Regions from separate parts of the Rhodopseudomonas sp. BR0G17 genome, predicted to be linked through region 3. Evidence: predicted binding sites of a transcription regulator. Region 3 holds the regulator's gene; each other region holds the start of a gene.
What was found. Region 3 encodes PhoB, which activates phosphate uptake and scavenging genes when phosphate is short. Its sites were predicted from a motif close to TGTCATNNANCTGTCAT; they were not measured.
Positions count from the first base shown of each region.

Region 1: DY467_RS18960 (Orn/Lys/Arg family decarboxylase) is a predicted target of PhoB. The motif match lies at 1,119-1,135, and genes of this name have one in related genera.
Region 2: phnC (phosphonate ABC transporter ATP-binding protein) is a predicted target of PhoB. The motif match lies at 2,040-2,056, and genes of this name have one in related genera.
Region 4: ugpB (sn-glycerol-3-phosphate ABC transporter substrate-binding protein UgpB) is a predicted target of PhoB. The motif match lies at 1,456-1,472, and genes of this name have one in related genera.

Region 1 covers NZ_QUML01000027.1:49,096-53,139, forward strand. The annotation lists gene DY467_RS18960 (Orn/Lys/Arg family decarboxylase) at 1-1,075, opposite strand, end outside; gene DY467_RS18965 (alpha/beta hydrolase) at 1,431-2,276, shown strand; gene DY467_RS18970 (Rieske (2Fe-2S) protein) at 2,478-2,843, opposite strand; gene DY467_RS18975 (ABC transporter ATP-binding protein) at 2,836-3,540, opposite strand; gene DY467_RS18980 (ABC transporter ATP-binding protein) at 3,533-4,044, opposite strand, start outside.
Region 2 covers NZ_QUML01000002.1:220,178-224,221, reverse strand. The annotation lists gene phnE (phosphonate ABC transporter, permease protein PhnE) at 1-40, opposite strand, end outside; gene phnD (phosphonate ABC transporter substrate-binding protein) at 109-1,017, opposite strand; gene phnC (phosphonate ABC transporter ATP-binding protein) at 1,126-1,938, opposite strand; gene DY467_RS03090 (transferase hexapeptide repeat family protein) at 2,118-2,795, shown strand; gene DY467_RS03085 (alpha-D-ribose 1-methylphosphonate 5-triphosphate diphosphatase) at 2,792-3,985, shown strand; gene DY467_RS03080 (DUF1045 domain-containing protein) at 4,008-4,044, shown strand, end outside.
Region 3 covers NZ_QUML01000028.1:2,826-6,869, forward strand. The annotation lists gene DY467_RS19095 (GcrA family cell cycle regulator) at 1-398, shown strand, start outside; gene phoB (phosphate regulon transcriptional regulator PhoB) at 747-1,460, opposite strand; gene phoU (phosphate signaling complex protein PhoU) at 1,535-2,251, opposite strand; gene pstB (phosphate ABC transporter ATP-binding protein PstB) at 2,275-3,096, opposite strand; gene pstA (phosphate ABC transporter permease PstA) at 3,093-3,956, opposite strand; gene pstC (phosphate ABC transporter permease subunit PstC) at 3,958-4,044, opposite strand, start outside.
Region 4 covers NZ_QUML01000019.1:88,300-92,343, forward strand. The annotation lists gene DY467_RS15840 (CaiB/BaiF CoA transferase family protein) at 93-1,298, shown strand; gene ugpB (sn-glycerol-3-phosphate ABC transporter substrate-binding protein UgpB) at 1,528-2,856, shown strand; gene ugpA (sn-glycerol-3-phosphate ABC transporter permease UgpA) at 3,024-3,905, shown strand; gene ugpE (sn-glycerol-3-phosphate ABC transporter permease UgpE) at 3,905-4,044, shown strand, end outside.

The sequences.
Region 1 (4,044 bases), on a different contig from region 3:
CGGCCCAGGCTTCGTCGAACAGGATGTAGTCGCACAGATGCCCGATGCGGCGTAGGATCATCTCGGCGCTGTGGATGGTGCCGTCATAGGTGCACTGCTCGACCACGGCGACGCGGAACGGACGCGGCTTGCGCCACGCTTCCGGGTCCTTGACCAGCGGATGGCTGCGGATGCGTTCGCGCAAGGCCTCTTCGTCCAGCGCATCCCATGCCACCGGGCCGATCAGCCCCCAGGCGTTGCGGACGGTGGGGATGTAGACCGGAATCCCGCCGCCCATCATCAGCGCGCCGTGGTGCGCCGCCTTATGGTTGTTGCGATCGAACAGGACGAGGTCGCCGTCGGTGACCAGCGCACCGAGCGCGACCTTGTTGGAGGTCGAGGTGCCGTTGAGCACGAAGTAGGTCTTCTCGGCGCCGAAGATCTGCGCGGCCTCCTTCTGCGCGCGCAGCGCCGGCCCCTCATGGGTCAGCAAATCGCCGAGGTCGAGCACCGAATTGTCGAGGTCGTCGCGAAACACCGCCTCGCCAAGGTGCTCGATGAACACCCGGCCGATCGGGCTGCGGCTGTAGAACATGCCGCCGTTATGGCCGGGGCAGGTCCAGAGCTGGTTGCCCTCCTCCGCATAATCGACCAGCGCGCCGAAGAACGGCGTCTTCAGCGTGTCGGCATATTGCTTAAGCCGGCTGATCAGATTGCGCGCGATGAAGGTCGGCGTCTCTTCGGAGAGAAAGACGTAGCCGTCGATGAAATCCAGCACCTCGACCGGCACTTCCTCAAACCGCTTGCGGCGGATCAGCAGCACGATCGGGAAATCGAGGCCGCGCCGCCGCATCAGGTTGATCAGCGCAGCAGTCTTGCCCTCGAGCCCCTTCTTGCCCCAGTCGACCACCATGCAGCCGATCGCGGCGTCAGTCTGCACCGCGATCTCGGCATCCTCGAGCTTGCGCGCCTTGACGATCTCGAAGCCGGACCGTTCGATCTCGGCGACGATCTGGTTGAACCGGATGCCCTCAAGATCATCCGCCTCGAAGGTGGGAGCCGAGAACAGAAAGGTGAAACGCCTGAAATAGTCCATGAGGGTGCCCACGTGAATCGCCGACACTCTCTCGCCGGGTTGTGTGACAGTGTGGTGACAATGGCTGTGGCCAGCGGCTGCCATGGATGACGCGCGAGCGGCGGTCGCGGTAGCCGGCGCAACAACTTCAAGTGGTGCGCCGCCACACAGGCCGACGACTGTTCGCGCAATGTACGCGAGCCGACGCTCCCCAGCGAACGGGCCGCCCCTCCATGATCACGCTCTGACCGCTGATGTCCGTTGTCCGCGGAGCTGATTAATCGCGAGGCGGCATCTGCCTGGACAATGCGGTCGACAGGCGGACGGGGTTGCTGCAAAGCTGGCGGAAATCAGCCCACAGCCGAATGGAGCCGTAATGACGAATGACCGCCCTACCGATCCCCGCACCAAATGGGCGCAACTTTCGCAAAGCGAGCGCGACGCGGCTTACGACAACAACAGCGCCGTCAAGAACAGCCCCGAGTTGATCGCCGAACGTAACTCCTCGTCCGCGCAGGCACGCGCGACGTTGAAGTCGGTGCTCGACCTGTCCTACGGCCCACGCCCGAACAACAAGATCGACCTTTATCCCGCGGCCGAGCGCGACGCGCCCTGCCTGGTGTTCTGGCACGGCGGCTATTGGCAGAAGAATTCGCGCGAGCTGTTCGCCATATTGGTCGGAGGCATCGCCGCGCACGGCTGGTCGATGGCAATCCCCGGTTACTCATTGGCGCCCGACGTGACGCTGACCACAATCGTCGAAGAGAGCCGCGCGGCGCTGGACTGGCTCGCCGCGCATGGCCCGGAGCACGGCGTCGCCGGGCCAGTCGTCACCTCGGGCTGGTCGGCTGGCGGCCACCTCGTGGCGATGACACTGGATCATCCGCTGGTCACCGCGGGGCTGTCGATCTCCGGAGTGTTCGATCTCGGGCCGATCCGCGATACCGGGCTGAACAAGGCGCTGCAACTCACCGATGAAGAAGTCGAAAAGCTGTCTCCATCGCGATTGCCGGTGATCGACAAGCGCCTCGACCTCGCCTACGGCGCGAACGAACTGCCGGCGCTGGTGCTGGATTCGATGGACTTGTACGCGCGCCGTCAGGCCGCAGGTGCACCGGGTCGGCTGCTGCCGCTCGCCGGCCACGATCATTTCTCGATCCTCGCCGAACTCCGCAAGCCCGACGGCGCGCTCGTCAAAGCCGCGCATGAATTGGTCGGCTGAGGCTTACAGGTGCAAAGCCAGCGCTACATAGTCCTGCACCGACTTTCCCGTCATGCCCGGCCTTGTGCCGGGCATCCACGCCTTACTGAGCTGCCTCGCCCAAAGGCGTAGATGGCCGGGACAAGCCCGGCCATGACGACCTTGGTGTACAACTTGGTTCGGTTCGGGCTAATCAGCCGGAATGAGATTGGTGGCAGGTCCTCAGCGCTTCGGCATCAAGCTTACAGCGTTGATCAACACTTCGCCGCGCTCGACCCGGACCGGATAAAGCCGTAACGGCCGGCTCGGCCAGCCGTCCGAGATCGCTCCGTCAATCAGGCTGAAGGAGGCGTCGTGGCGCGGACAGGCTAGCCGCCCGTTGACCACCCGTCCGCAGGCGAGATCGGCCTGCTCGTGCGGACAGGCCCGCTCGCACGCCGACACCATGCCGCCGTCCGAAATCAACGCGAGATCGACGCCGGCCACACGAACCGCGACGATGCCCTCGGCCGTCAGCCGCGGCAGGCTGCAGACCGGAAACCATTGGTCCTGTGACCGCGCAACGCCGCCGGTCCAATCCTCAGCCACCGAGATACGCCTTGCGGACGTGCGGATTGGCGATCAGCTCGGCGCCGGTGCCCGACAACACGATGCGACCGCCTTCCAGCAAGTAAGCGTGGTCGCACATGTCGAGCGCCGCAAAGGCGTTCTGTTCGACTAGCAGCACCGTGGTGCCGGTGTCGCGGATGCGGCGGATGATCGCGAAGGTGCGCTCCACGATGTTCGGCGCCAGCCCGAGCGATGGCTCGTCGAACATCACTAGGCGTGGCCGGCTCATCAGCGCACGACCGATCGCAAGCATTTGCTGCTCGCCGCCGGACAGCGTGCCAGCGGCCTGTTTGCGGCGCTCGGCAAGTCGCGGAAACTCGCCATAGATCCGGTCGCGGTCGGCGGCCACCTCGGATCGATCGCTGCGCAAATAAGCGCCCATGTCGAGGTTTTCCTCGACAGTCATGTGCGGAAATACGCGGCGGCCTTCCGGGCAATGCGCGATGCCGGATTTCAGAATGCGGGGCGGCTTTGCGCCCGTCAGCACCTCGTTGTCGAACCGCAGCGCGCCGGCGCGCAGCGGCACCAGGCCGGAGATCGCCCGCAGCGTCGTGCTCTTGCCGGCGCCATTGGCTCCGATCAACGCGACGAGCTGCCCGGCCTTGACCTCGAAGGTGATGCCCTGCAGCGCAGTGACGCCGCCATAGCCGCATACGGCGTTGATGAGCTCAAGCATGCTTCACCCCTTGGCCGAGATAAGCTTCGATCACCGCCGGATCGTTGCGGATCACGTCCGGCGTCCCTTCGGCGATGATCCGGCCGTAGTTCAGCACCACGATCCGATCCGACACGCTCATCACCATCGGCATGTCGTGCTCGACAAGCAGGATCGTGATGCCACGATCGCGGATCTTGCGGATCAGCTGGACGAACGTATGCGTCTCCGATGCGTTCATGCCGGACACCGGCTCGTCGAGCAGCAGCATCGACGGCTCGGCGGCCAGCGCCAGCGCAACGCCGACCAGGCGTTGCTCGCCGTAAGACAGCGAGCCGGCGAGATCATGCGTCCGGCGGCCGAGGCCGACCCATTCGACCAGCTCGGCCGCCTTCTCTTTCAGCTCCGCCTCCAGCCGCCGCACCCGCGGCAGCCCGAGCACCGACGGCAGCACGCCGACCCGGCCGCGGCGATGCAGCCCAATCAGGACGTTGTCGTAGACCGTGTCGTTGGGAAACACGCTCG
Region 2 (4,044 bases), on a different contig from region 3:
GGAGCTGCGGTTCGGGGAGTTCTGTGACGGCTGCCTGCATTCGGTTGTCCGACATGACGACGCGGGCGACCGTTTGGCCGCCCACGTCCGATGATGTGCTGGGATGTGTCAGGACTTCGACTTGCGCAGGCTGTCGACAAACTTGATCAGCTCGACCACCGGCTCGTAGTCCTTGTGGCTGGTCGCCGCGTAGGGCTTGGCCTTGCCTTCATAGATCTTGTTGAAGGTTTCCGGATCGTTGGTGGCGAGATCGAGCACCGCCTTGCGGATCGCCGCCTTGAGGTCTTCCGGCAGGTCCGACAGATAGGCCATCGGCGAGTTCACGATCAGGTCCGACTCCAGGATGATGCGGAAGTCCGCGGCCTTGACCATGCCCTTGCGGTCCATCCGCAGCAGGTTGGATTCGTCCTCGGTGTTCCACCAATTGAACGCCGCATCGCAGGTGCCCTGGGCGACGCCGATCACCGCGTTCTCATGGCTGCCGGCGTAGATCACCTTGGCGAAGAACTTGTCGGGATCGATCGACATCTTGTTCATCATGAAGCGCGGCACGTTGTTGCCGGAGGTCGAATTTGGATCGACCAGGCAGAGGTTCTTGCCCTTGAGATCTTCGATCTTCTGGTAGGGCGAGTCCTTCTTCACATACAGCACCGAGTGATAGCCCTTGGAGCCGTCACCGTTGACCTCGATGGCGAACGGCTCGACCTTGGCGCCGACCAGATAGGCGCGGGCGTAGGACGCCGGCCCATACATGCCGATGTGGATGTTGCCGGCGCGCTGGCCTTCGATCACCGCGGCGTAGTCGTTGGCAATGCGCAGCTTCACCGGTACGCCGAGCTGCTTGGTGAGATAGTCAGTCAGCGGGGTCCAGCGGGTGGTGGTGCCCGAGGCGTTCTCGTCCGGGATCTTGCCGAACACCAGCTCGGGATATTTCGCCTTCCAGTCCTGCGCCGGCGCGGCGTGCGCGGTGAACGCCAGCGCGGCAGCGGCGGCGACGAAAGTACGGAGCTTGATCATGAGGTTTCCTGTCTCTTCAGTCGGTGAACGGTCGAAACACGGCGACCGCACGCGGACGCGCCGCGGGCGGTGCCGGATAGGGGAGACGGCGAACGATCGCCGCCGGGATCAGGCCACGGCGACGCCGGCCAATGCGGGGGCGGGAAGGCCGTGCGGAACGTGCGGCGCAGCGCCGAGCACTTCGTCGGCTTCGAGATCGTAGAGTTCGCGCGCGATCTGGTCGGTCAGCGCGGCCGGCGCGCCGTCGAACACCACGCGGCCCGAAGCCATGCCGATCAGCCGGTCGCAATAGGTTCGGGCGAGATCGAGCGAATGCAGATTGCACAGCACGGTGATGCCGAAGTGCTTGTTGATGCGCAGCAGCGCATCCATCACGATCTTGGTGTTGCGCGGGTCGAGCGAGGCGATCGGCTCGTCGGCGAGCACGATGTCCGGCTGCTGCACCAGGGCGCGGGCGATCGCGACGCGCTGCTGCTGGCCGCCGGAGAGCTGGTCGGCGCGCTGCGCCGCGTAGGACGCCATATCGAACTGATCGAGCGCCGAGATCGCGAGCGCGCGATCCTGCTCCGGCCACATCTGCACCAGCGAGCGCCACGACGGCACTTCGGACAGCCGGCCCATCAGCACATTGGTCAGCACGTCGAGACGGCCGATCAGGTTGAACTGCTGAAAGATCATCGCGGAGCGTGCGCGCCATTGTCGCAGCTCGCGGCCCTGCAGCGCGGTCACATCGACGCCTTCGAACAGGATGCGTCCTTCGGACGGCTCCGCCAGCCGGTTCAGCATGCGTAGCAGGGTCGACTTGCCCGCGCCGGATCGCCCGATCACCCCGACGAAGCTGCCGCGCTCCACCGAAAACGATGCGCCATCTACGGCGGCTTTGCTGCCGAAACGGCAGGTCAGACCCTCAACTACCAGCATGCGCTGCTCCCGAAACAGGTTCGGGAGGAATCGCTAACGCTGTTGTTTTGCAGCCGTGTGACAGTCGATGTAGTTCCGCCGACATATCAAGGTCTTCGCTGCGTCATCGATGCGTCACGACGGCGTCATGAGCGGCGCCGATGACAGGTCTCATCCCAATCATCGCGCACGAGACTCCCATGGCCGCGAAACTGCTAACGGTCGCGCCGACCGTCGATCCGACCGCCAAGCTGCACGACGTCACCCTCGGCGCCTATTGCGAAGTCGGCGCCCGCACCATCCTGAACGAAGTGGCGATGGGCGATTACTCTTACGTCGTCAACGATTCGCAGATCACCTACACCAGCATCGGCAAGTTCTGCTCGATCGCGGCGATGACCCGGATCAACCCCGGCAATCACCCGATGCAGCGCGCCACCCAGGCGCACTTTACCTATCGCGCCAGCACCTATTTCGAGGGCGAGAGCGACGACGCCGAGTTCTTCGCCTGGCGCCGCTCGCATCACGTCGAGATCGGCCACGACGTCTGGATCGGTCACGGCGCCATCGTGCTGCCGGGCCGCAACATCGGTCCCGGTGCGGTGGTTGCTGCAGGCGCGATCGTCACCCGGGACGTGCCGGCCTACACGATCGTGGCCGGCAACCCGGCCCGGCCGATCCGCCGCCGTTTCTCCGAGCAACAGGCGGAGCGTCTGGTCGCGCTGGCGTGGTGGAATTGGGACCACGAAGCGTTGCGCAACGCGCTGCCCGACTTCCGGAAATTGTCAGCGGACGAATTCCTCGACCGATATGAAGGTGCGGCGAAAGTGCAGTCGCCGGACCGAGAGCCGGCAGCAGAACAGCAGGTGATGGGATGAGCGAGATCGCGATCGAAGGTGGCCGGACGCTGCTCGGCGACGAGATTGCCGAGGCCTCGCTGCAGATCGCCGGCGGCGCCATCGCCGAGGTCGGCTCCGCCGCGAGCAATGCGGCAATCCGGATCGACGCTCGCGGCCTGCTGGTGCTGCCCGGGATCGTCGATCTGCACGGCGATGCCTTCGAGCGGCAAATGATGCCGCGGCCGGGGGTCGATTTTCCCATCGATGTCGCGCTGATCGACAGCGACCGCCAGGCGATCGCCAATGGCCTGACCACGGTCTTTCACGCCGTCACCTGGTCGTGGGAGCCCGGCCTGCGCAGCGCCGACAACGCCCGCCGGATGCTGGATGCGATCGATCTCACCAAGCCGCGGCTTTCCGCCGACACCCGAATTCATCTGCGCCACGAGACATTCAATCTCGATGCGGTCGATGAGATCGCGCAGTGGATCGGCGACCGCCGCGTCGATCTGTTCGCCTTCAACGATCACATGGACTCGACGCTGGCGAACCTCGCCAAGCCGCAGAAGCGGAACCGGATGGTCGAGCGCACCGGCCTGTCCGACGGCGAATTCGACCGGTTGGTCGAGCGCATCGCGGCGCGTGGCGACGAAGTGCCACAGGCGAACCGGCGCCTCGCCGCCATCGCCCGCGAGGTATCTATGCCGATGCTGTCGCACGACGACGATACCCCGGCGATGCGGCAGGGTTATCGTGATCTCGGCGTCGGCATCGCCGAATTCCCCACCACCGAGGAGACCGCGCGCGATGCGGCGCTGCACGGCGACTTCATCGTGTTCGGCTCGCCGAACGTAGTGCGCGGCGGCAGCCACACCGGCTGGACCAAGGCGGCCGACATGATCGCCAAAGGACTGTGCTCGGTGTTGGCGTCCGACTACTACTACCCGGCGCCGCTGCTCGCCGCATTCCGCCTGGTGCACGACGGCATCCTGCCGCTGGAACAGGCCTGGAAGCTCATCTCTGAGAACCCCGCCCGCGCCGCAGGTCTCGCCGAGCGCGGCATGATTGCGAGCGGCCAGCGCGCTGACGTTCTGCTGGTCGATGATCGGGTCGCGTTGCGGCCGCGGATCGTCGCGGTGATCGCCGGCGGCCGGCTGGTGCATGTCGACGATCCGGAGCGCTTCGTGATCATGCGCAAACTGCCGCATCCGGCTGGCGTTGCCGCCTGATCTGACGCTATCATCACCGGCGATGTCGAATTTTCCACGTTACGCGATTTACTATCTGC
Region 3 (4,044 bases):
CCGTGATCGGCAAGGTCCACCGCCTCGGCCTGTCGGGCCGGGCCAAGAGCCCCACGTCGGCAGCGCCGCGGCCGCGCAAGGCGCGCCCGGTGCAGCAGATGATGAGGGTGACCCGGCCGGTGGCGCGCGGCAACACCGCACTGGCGCACGCTTTCGAAGTGGAAGCCGAGCCAGATCCGATCGCCTTCGACAACGTGGTTCCGATGAACCAGCGGCTGTCGCTGCTGGAACTCAACGAAGCCACCTGCCACTGGCCGGTCGGCGATCCGTCGAGCCCGGAATTCTTCTTCTGCGGCGGCAAGTCGCTGCCGGGCCTGCCCTACTGCGCGCATCACTCGCGCATCGCCTATCAGCCGGTCGGCGATCGCCGACGCGCAGCTCCCAAGACCACCCGCTAGACTGACGCCGCCAGCCCAAGGCCGCGGCAATCCGCGCTCGCGCAGCGCAGGGTTGGCCATCCCGCCAAACTGTCATCGCCCGCGAAAGCGGGCGACCCAGTATCCCAGAGCGTCCGTTACTTCCCACCCACTCACTGCAATACGGGATCCTCCGCCTTCGCGGAGGATGACGCTGCTATGTTGGGCTGAGGCCGCGGCTGAACGATTGCAAAAGCGATAGAGTCGACAAACGCCGCCATCGCGTCGTTGCCACGTGTCGCTAAATCACGCTCGCGGTCATCGTGGTTTGAACGAGTGTCTTGGTGGGCACGCTCGCTTTGCTCACCGACGTCGCAAACCTGCTAACAACTACGACGGGCTGCCTTCGACCTTGGCGAAGCGATCGTCGAGGGCGTAGCCGGCACCGCGAACAGTGCGGATCGGGTCCTGCTCGCGACCGATATTGAGCAGCTTGCGCAGGCGGCCGATGTGCACGTCGACGGTACGCTCATCGATGTAGATGTCGCGGCCCCAAACGCCGTCGAGCAGCTGCTCGCGGCTGAACACCCGGCCCGGGTGCTCAAGGAAGAATTCGAGCAGGCGATACTCGGTTGGACCGAGATCGATCGGCCGGCCGGAGCGCGCCACCCGGCGCTTGTCGCGGTCGAGTTCGAGATCACCGTACGCCAGCACGGTGGCGAGACGCTCCGGCGCCGCGCGGCGCAGCAGGCCCTTCACCCGGGCCAGCAGCTCCGGCACCGAGAACGGCTTGACGATGTAATCGTCGGCGCCGGTCGCGAGCCCACGGACCCGCTCGCTTTCTTCGCCACGCGCCGTCAGCATGATGATCGGCAGTTGCTTGGTTTCCGGACGCGCCCGCAGCCGGCGGCACAGCTCGATGCCGGACAGGCCCGGCAGCATCCAGTCCAGAACGACCAGGTCGGGAATCCGCTCCTTCATCCGGGTGTCGGCGTCATCGCCGCGCGCCACCGTCTCGACCTCGTAACCTTCGGATTCCAGATTGTATCGCAGCAGCGTCGTCAGCGCTTCCTCGTCTTCAACTACCAGAATGCGCGCAGCCATTGTCGTCCTCGTCTCAGTGTCGTCTCGATCCGTCCCATGACTGCCGGCCCGGCGGGCCGGCGGCCAGAGCAGCGTCAGTTACCGGGCGTCGCGTTGGCGAAGGTGGTCATGTCGCCCTTCGGACGCTTGTCCATGATCTGCTGACCTTCGATCATGTAGAACACCGTCTCGGCGATGTTGGTCGCGTGATCGCCGATCCGCTCGATGTTCTTGGCGCAGAACATCAGGTGAATGCAGAACGAGATGTTGCGCGGATCTTCCATCATGTAGGTAAGCAGCTCGCGGAACAGCGAGGTGCAGATCGCGTCGACTTCCTCGTCGCCGTTCCACACCACCATCGCGGCCGGCAGATCGTGCGCCGTATAGGCATCGAGCACCGCCTTGACCTGCGACTGCACGAGGTCGGTCATGTGCTCGAGGCCGCGGATCAGCTTCAGCGGATGGAAGTCGCTGTCGATCGCGTTGACGCGCTTGGCGATGTTCTTCGACAGATCGCCGATCCGCTCGAGGTCGGTCGCGACGCGCATCGCGCCGACGATTTCGCGCAGATCGATCGCCATCGGCTGGCGCCGCGCGATGGTCAACACCGCGCGCTCTTCGATATTCCGCTGCATCTGGTCGATCTCGGCATCGGCCGCGACCACGCGCGAGGCCAGCGCGACGTCGCGCCGGATCAGCGCATCGACCGAGTCGACGATCTGGCGCTCGGCCAAACCGCCCATCTCCGCGACCAGCCGGGTCAGCTCCTGCAGGTCGCCGTCGAACGCCTTGGTGGTGTGTTCGAATCCCATATCCGTGCTCCTCGCCCGCCGCGTCAGCCGAACCGGCCGGTGATGTAATCCTGGGTGCGCCGATCGCTCGGCGAGGTGAAGATCTTGTTGGTCGGGCCGAATTCGATCAGCTCGCCGAGATACATGAAGGCGGTCGACTCTGACACGCGCGCCGCCTGCTGCATGTTATGGGTCACGATCGCGATGGTGTATTGTTCCTTCAGCTCGTCGATCAGCTCTTCGATCTTGGCGGTGGAGATCGGATCGAGCGCCGAGCACGGCTCGTCGAACAGGATCACTTCCGGCCGCACCGCGATGGTGCGGGCGATGCACAGACGCTGCTGCTGACCGCCCGACAGGCTGAGACCGGAAGCGCCGAGCTTGTCCTTCACTTCGTTCCACAGTGCGGCGCCGCGCAGCGCCTTCTCGACCCGGCCGTCCATCTCCGACTTCGAGATCTTCTCGTACAGGCGGACGCCGAACGCGATGTTCTCATAGATCGTCATCGGGAACGGCGTCGGCTTCTGGAACACCATGCCGACCCGCGCGCGCAGCAGGTTGAGGTCGAGCTTGGGGTCGAGAATGTTGGTGTTGTCGAGCAGCACCTGCCCCTCGGCGCGCTGGCCCGGATACAGATCGTACATCCGGTTGAAGATGCGCAGCAGGGTTGACTTGCCGCAGCCCGACGGACCGATGAACGCGGTGACGCGGTTGGTGGCGAGCGCCAGGTTGATGTGCTTCAGCGCATGGTTCTGACCGTAGTAGAAATTGAGGTCGCGCACGGTCACCTTGGCCGGGCCGTCCGGCTGGGCGCCGATCGGCGGCATCGCGGACGGAACGCTGGTGGCGATCGAGATCTCGGTCATTTCGTGGTCCTCTCGGCGCCGATGATGCGCGCGCCAATGTTCAGGGCAAGCACGGTCAGGGTGATCAGCAGCGCGCCGGTCCAAGCGAGCTGCTTCCAGTAAGCGTAGGGGCTCTGGACGAAGTTGTTGATGGTCACCGGCAGGTTGGCCATCGTCTTGGTCAGATCCAGGCTGAAGAACTGGTTGCTGAGCGCGGTGAACAGCAGCGGCGCGGTCTCACCGGCGACACGGGCGGTCGCCAGCAGGATGCCGGTGATCAGACCGGCACGGGCGGCGCGATAGGCGATCCGGCGGATCACCAGCGAGCGCGGCAGGCCGAGCGCCGAGGCGGCTTCGCGCAGCGAGCTCGGCACCAGCAGCAGCATGTCTTCGGTGGTGCGCACCACCACCGGGATCACGATCACCGCCAGCGCCAGCGCGCCGGCGAGCGCCGAGAACCGGCCCATCGTCACCACCACCGCGCCATAGATGAACAGGCCGATGATGATCGACGGCGCGCTGAGCAGGATGTCGTTGATGAAGCGGATCACCGAGGTGAGCTTGTCGTATTTGCCGTACTCGGCGAGGTACGTGCCGGCGAATAGTCCGAGCGGCGCGCCGATGCCGACGCCGAGGATCGTCATGATGATCGAGCCGACGATGGCGTTGAGCAGGCCGCCCTCATTCGAGCCCGGCGGCGGGGTATTCTGGGTGAATATTTCGAAGTTGAGACCGGCGAGGCCGTTCCAGAACAGCGTGAACAGGATCAGCGCCAGCCAGGTGACGCCGAACAGCGCCGCCGCCGAGCACAGCACCTTGATCACCAGGTCGTTGCGGTGACGCCGCTTGTAGATCGGGTTGTCGAGATGGATCGGCGACATCTTACTTGCCCGCCTTCAGTTCGAGCCGCAGCAGCAGCAGCCGGGCGGCCGCCAGCACCAGGAAGGTCAGAATGAACAGCAGGAGGCC
Region 4 (4,044 bases), on a different contig from region 3:
CGAACGAAGCCGACGCCCGCCGGGCATTTGCCAAGACGGTGTTGGGGGCGATAAGTTCTCCGCTCCTGCAAAGCTTCGGTAAGAAAGCCCTTATGACCTCTGCATCGATGCCCGGCGCGATCGCCGGATTGCGCGTAATCGATCTGACCCGCGTGCTTGGCGGGCCCTACTGCACCCAAATCCTCGCCGACCACGGCGCCAACGTCATCAAGGTCGAACCGCCGGCCGGCGACGAGGTGCGCGACTGGGGGCCTCCCTTCCATGACGAGGACGCGGCGTATTTTCTCGGCGTGAATCGCAACAAGCGGTCGATCGGCCTCGATCTCGCCTCGCCCGGCGGGCGCGAGGTGCTGTTGAAGATGCTCGAAGACGCCGACGTGCTGATCGAGAACTTCAAGCCCGGCACGCTCGACAAATGGGGCCTCTCCAACGAGGTGATTCGCGAGAAGTTTCCGCGGCTGGTGCATTGCCGGATTTCGGGCTTCGGCGCCGACGGCCCGCGCGGCGGCAACCCCGGCTATGACGCCATCATCCAGGCGATGACCGGCATGATCGCCGCGACCGGCTCGCCGGAGAGCGGACCGGTGCGAATCGGTGTGCCGCTGGTCGACATCACCACCGGCCTGTATGCGACCATTGGTATCCTGATGGCGCTGGCGGAACGTGAGCGCTCCGGCAAGGGCCAGTTCGTGGAGACCACGCTGTACGAAACCGGTCTCGCGATCATGCATCCGCATACCGCGAACTATTTCCTGCATGGCAAGCCGCCGGCGCTGACCGGCAACGAGCACCCGAACCTGGTGCCGTATTCGACCTTCAACGCCCGCGACGGCCAGATCTTCACCGGCGTCGGCAATGACGGCACGTTCCGCAAGCTGTGCAAGGAAATCGGCAAGCCGGAGCTCGGCACCGATCCGCGCTTCGCGCGCAACAAGGATCGCATCGCCAACCGCGCTGCGCTCCGCGCCGAACTCGAGGCGGTGTTCAGCCAGCACGATGCGGTGCCGCTGTGCGACCGGCTGCTCAACGCCGGCCTGCCCGCCGGCCCGGTGCAGTCGATCGACAAGGCGTTGACGAGCCCCCACACCGCCTACCGCGGCGATGTGATCGAGAAGGATTGGTACAAGGGCGTTGCCTCGCCGATCCGGTTCGAGCGCACCAAGGCCAGCTTGCGCGGCCTGCCGCCGACGTTCAGCCAGCACGCCAACGAAGTGCTCGGCGAGTTCGGCTATTCGGCGGACGACATCGCCAAGCTGAAGGCCGACGGCATCGTCAGCGGCCCCGAGCGCAAACGCTGATGAGAGCGGCGCCGGCCGCGATGCCGGCGCCGTTCATTCTGCTTTCGCTACGCACCCAGCTGCGATTACCGCAGTGCAGGAACTCTTGCACTGCATCATAAGCTGTTGCGACGACAGCGATGCCGCCGCTTCCTCCCCGGCGGAGCCTCGCTTATACGGTCATGTGTCTGTCATCGCGCACTGCTACGCGCGCCCACCACGACAGCACGTGCCCAACCGGGAGGTTTTCATGGCATTTCGATCCTTTGGCCTGACCGCGGCCGCCGCGACGGCGATCGCCGCGACGCTGGCGATGGCTGCGCCGGCATATGCGGTCACCGAAATTCAGTGGTGGCACGCGATGACCGGCGGCAACAACGACGTCATCGTCAAGCTGGCCAATGACTTCAATGCCGCGCAGAGCGACTACAAGGTGGTGCCGACCTACAAGGGTGGCTACGCCGATACCATGAACGCCGGCATCGCCGCGTTCCGCGCCGGCAACGCGCCGCACATCCTCCAGGTGTTCGAAGTCGGCACCGCCACCATGATGGCGGCGACCGGCGCCGTGAAGCCGGTCTACAAATTGATGCAGGAAACTGGCGAGCCGTTCGACCCGAAGGCGTATCTGCCGGCGATCACCGGCTACTACTCGACCTCCAAGGGCGAGATGCTGTCGTTCCCGTTCAACTCGTCGTCGATGGTGATGTGGGTCAATCTCGACGCGCTGAAGAAGGCCGACATCGCTGAGATCCCGAAGACCTGGCCCGAGGTGTTCGAAGACGCCAAGAAGCTGAAGGCTGCCGGCTACGCCACCTGCGGCTTCTCCACCGCCTGGGTCACCTGGGCCAATCTCGAGCAGCTCTCGGCCTGGCACAACGTGCCGCTGGCCAGCAAGGCGAACGGTCTCGACGGCTTCGATACCAAGCTCGAATTCAACGGCCCGGTTCAGCTCAAGCATCTGCAGAAGCTGATCGAGCTGCAGAAGGACAAGACCTACGACTATTCCGGCCGCACCAACACCGGCGAGGGCCGCTTCACCTCGGGTGAGTGCCCGCTGTTCCTGACCTCGTCGGGCTTCTTCGGTAACGTCAAGTCGCAGGCCAAGTTCAACTGGACCAACGCGCCGATGCCCTACTATCCGGACGTCAAGGGCGCGCCGCAGAATTCGATCATCGGCGGCGCTTCGCTGTGGGTGATGGGCGGCAAGAACGCCGCCGAGTATAAGGGCGTCGCCAAGTTCCTGGCGTTCCTGTCCGATACTGATCGCCAGGTCGCGATCCACAAGGCCTCTGGCTATCTGCCGATCACCAAGGCGGCCTACGAGAAGGCCAAGGCCGACGGCTTCTACAACGAGCAGCCGTATCTCGAGACACCGATCAAGGAACTGACCAACAAGCCGCCGACCGAGAATTCGCGCGGCCTGCGGCTCGGCAACATGGTGCAGCTCCGCGAGCTGTGGGCCGAGGAGATCGAGCAGGCGCTGGCCGGCAAGAAGACCGCCCAGCAGGCACTCGACGCCGCCGTCGAACGCGGCAACGCCATGCTGCGCCAGTTTGAGAAGACGGCGGTGAGGTAAGCACCGTTACCCCTGGCGTCATGCCCCGCGAAGGCGGGGCACCCAGTATTCCAGAGCGTTGCGATTTGAACAGCAACGACATGGAGTACTGGGTCGCCCGGTCAAGCCGGGCGATGACGGACAGGATGCTTGTCGAGTCTTCCGGCCACAGGTAAGCAACTCGTCACATGCTCAAGCAGGCCGTCTTTCAGTCGAAACTGCTGCCTTATTTGCTGGTGCTGCCGCAGCTCGTGGTGGTGCTGGTGTTCTTCTATTGGCCGGCCGTACAGGCGGTGATCCAGTCGTTCCTGCTGCAGGACGCCTTCGGCCTGTCGACCATGTTCGTCTGGTTCGACAATTATCGCGAACTGCTCGATCAGCCCGACTACTTCGCCGCGATCATCCGGACCTTCGTTTTTTCCTTCGCGATCGCGCTGTCGTCGCTGTCGCTGGCGCTGCTGCTGGCGGTGATGGCGGACCGCCCGCTGCGCGGCTCGACGTTCTACCGCACCATGCTGATCTGGCCCTACGCGGTGGCGCCGCCGGTGGTCGGCGTGCTGTGGGTGTTCATGCTTAATCCGTCGCTCGGCGTCATCGCCCATGGGCTGCGCGCGCTCGGCGTCGATTGGAACCCGCTGCTCGATGGTGATCAGGCGGCGCTGCTGATCGTGCTCGCGGCGGCCTGGAAGCAGATCTCTTACAATTTCCTGTTCTTCCTCGCCGGGTTGCAGGCGATTCCGTCCAGCGTGATCGAGGCGGCGGCGATCGACGGCGCCCGGCCGATGCGCCGGTTCTGGACCATCATCTTCCCGCTACTGTCGCCGACCATCTTCTTCCTGGTGATCGTCAACGTCGTGTACGCGTTCTTCGACACCTTCGGCATCATCGACACCATGACGCGCGGCGGGCCGGCGAAGGCGACCGAAACCCTGGTCTACAAGGTGTATCAGGACGGCCTGCTCGGCTCGAACCTCGGCAGTTCGGCGGCTCAATCGGTGATTCTGATGGCGATCGTGATCGCGCTGACGGCGATCCAGTTCCGCTTCGTCGAGCGCAAGGTGAATTACTGATGGTCGAGCACCGGAAGTTCGGAAACCTGGTGCCGCACGTGATCCTGTGGATCGGCGTCGCGATCGTCGCCTTCCCGGTCTATCTGGCGTTCGTCGCCTCGACCCAGGACAACGCCACCATCGCCAACGGCCAGATGTC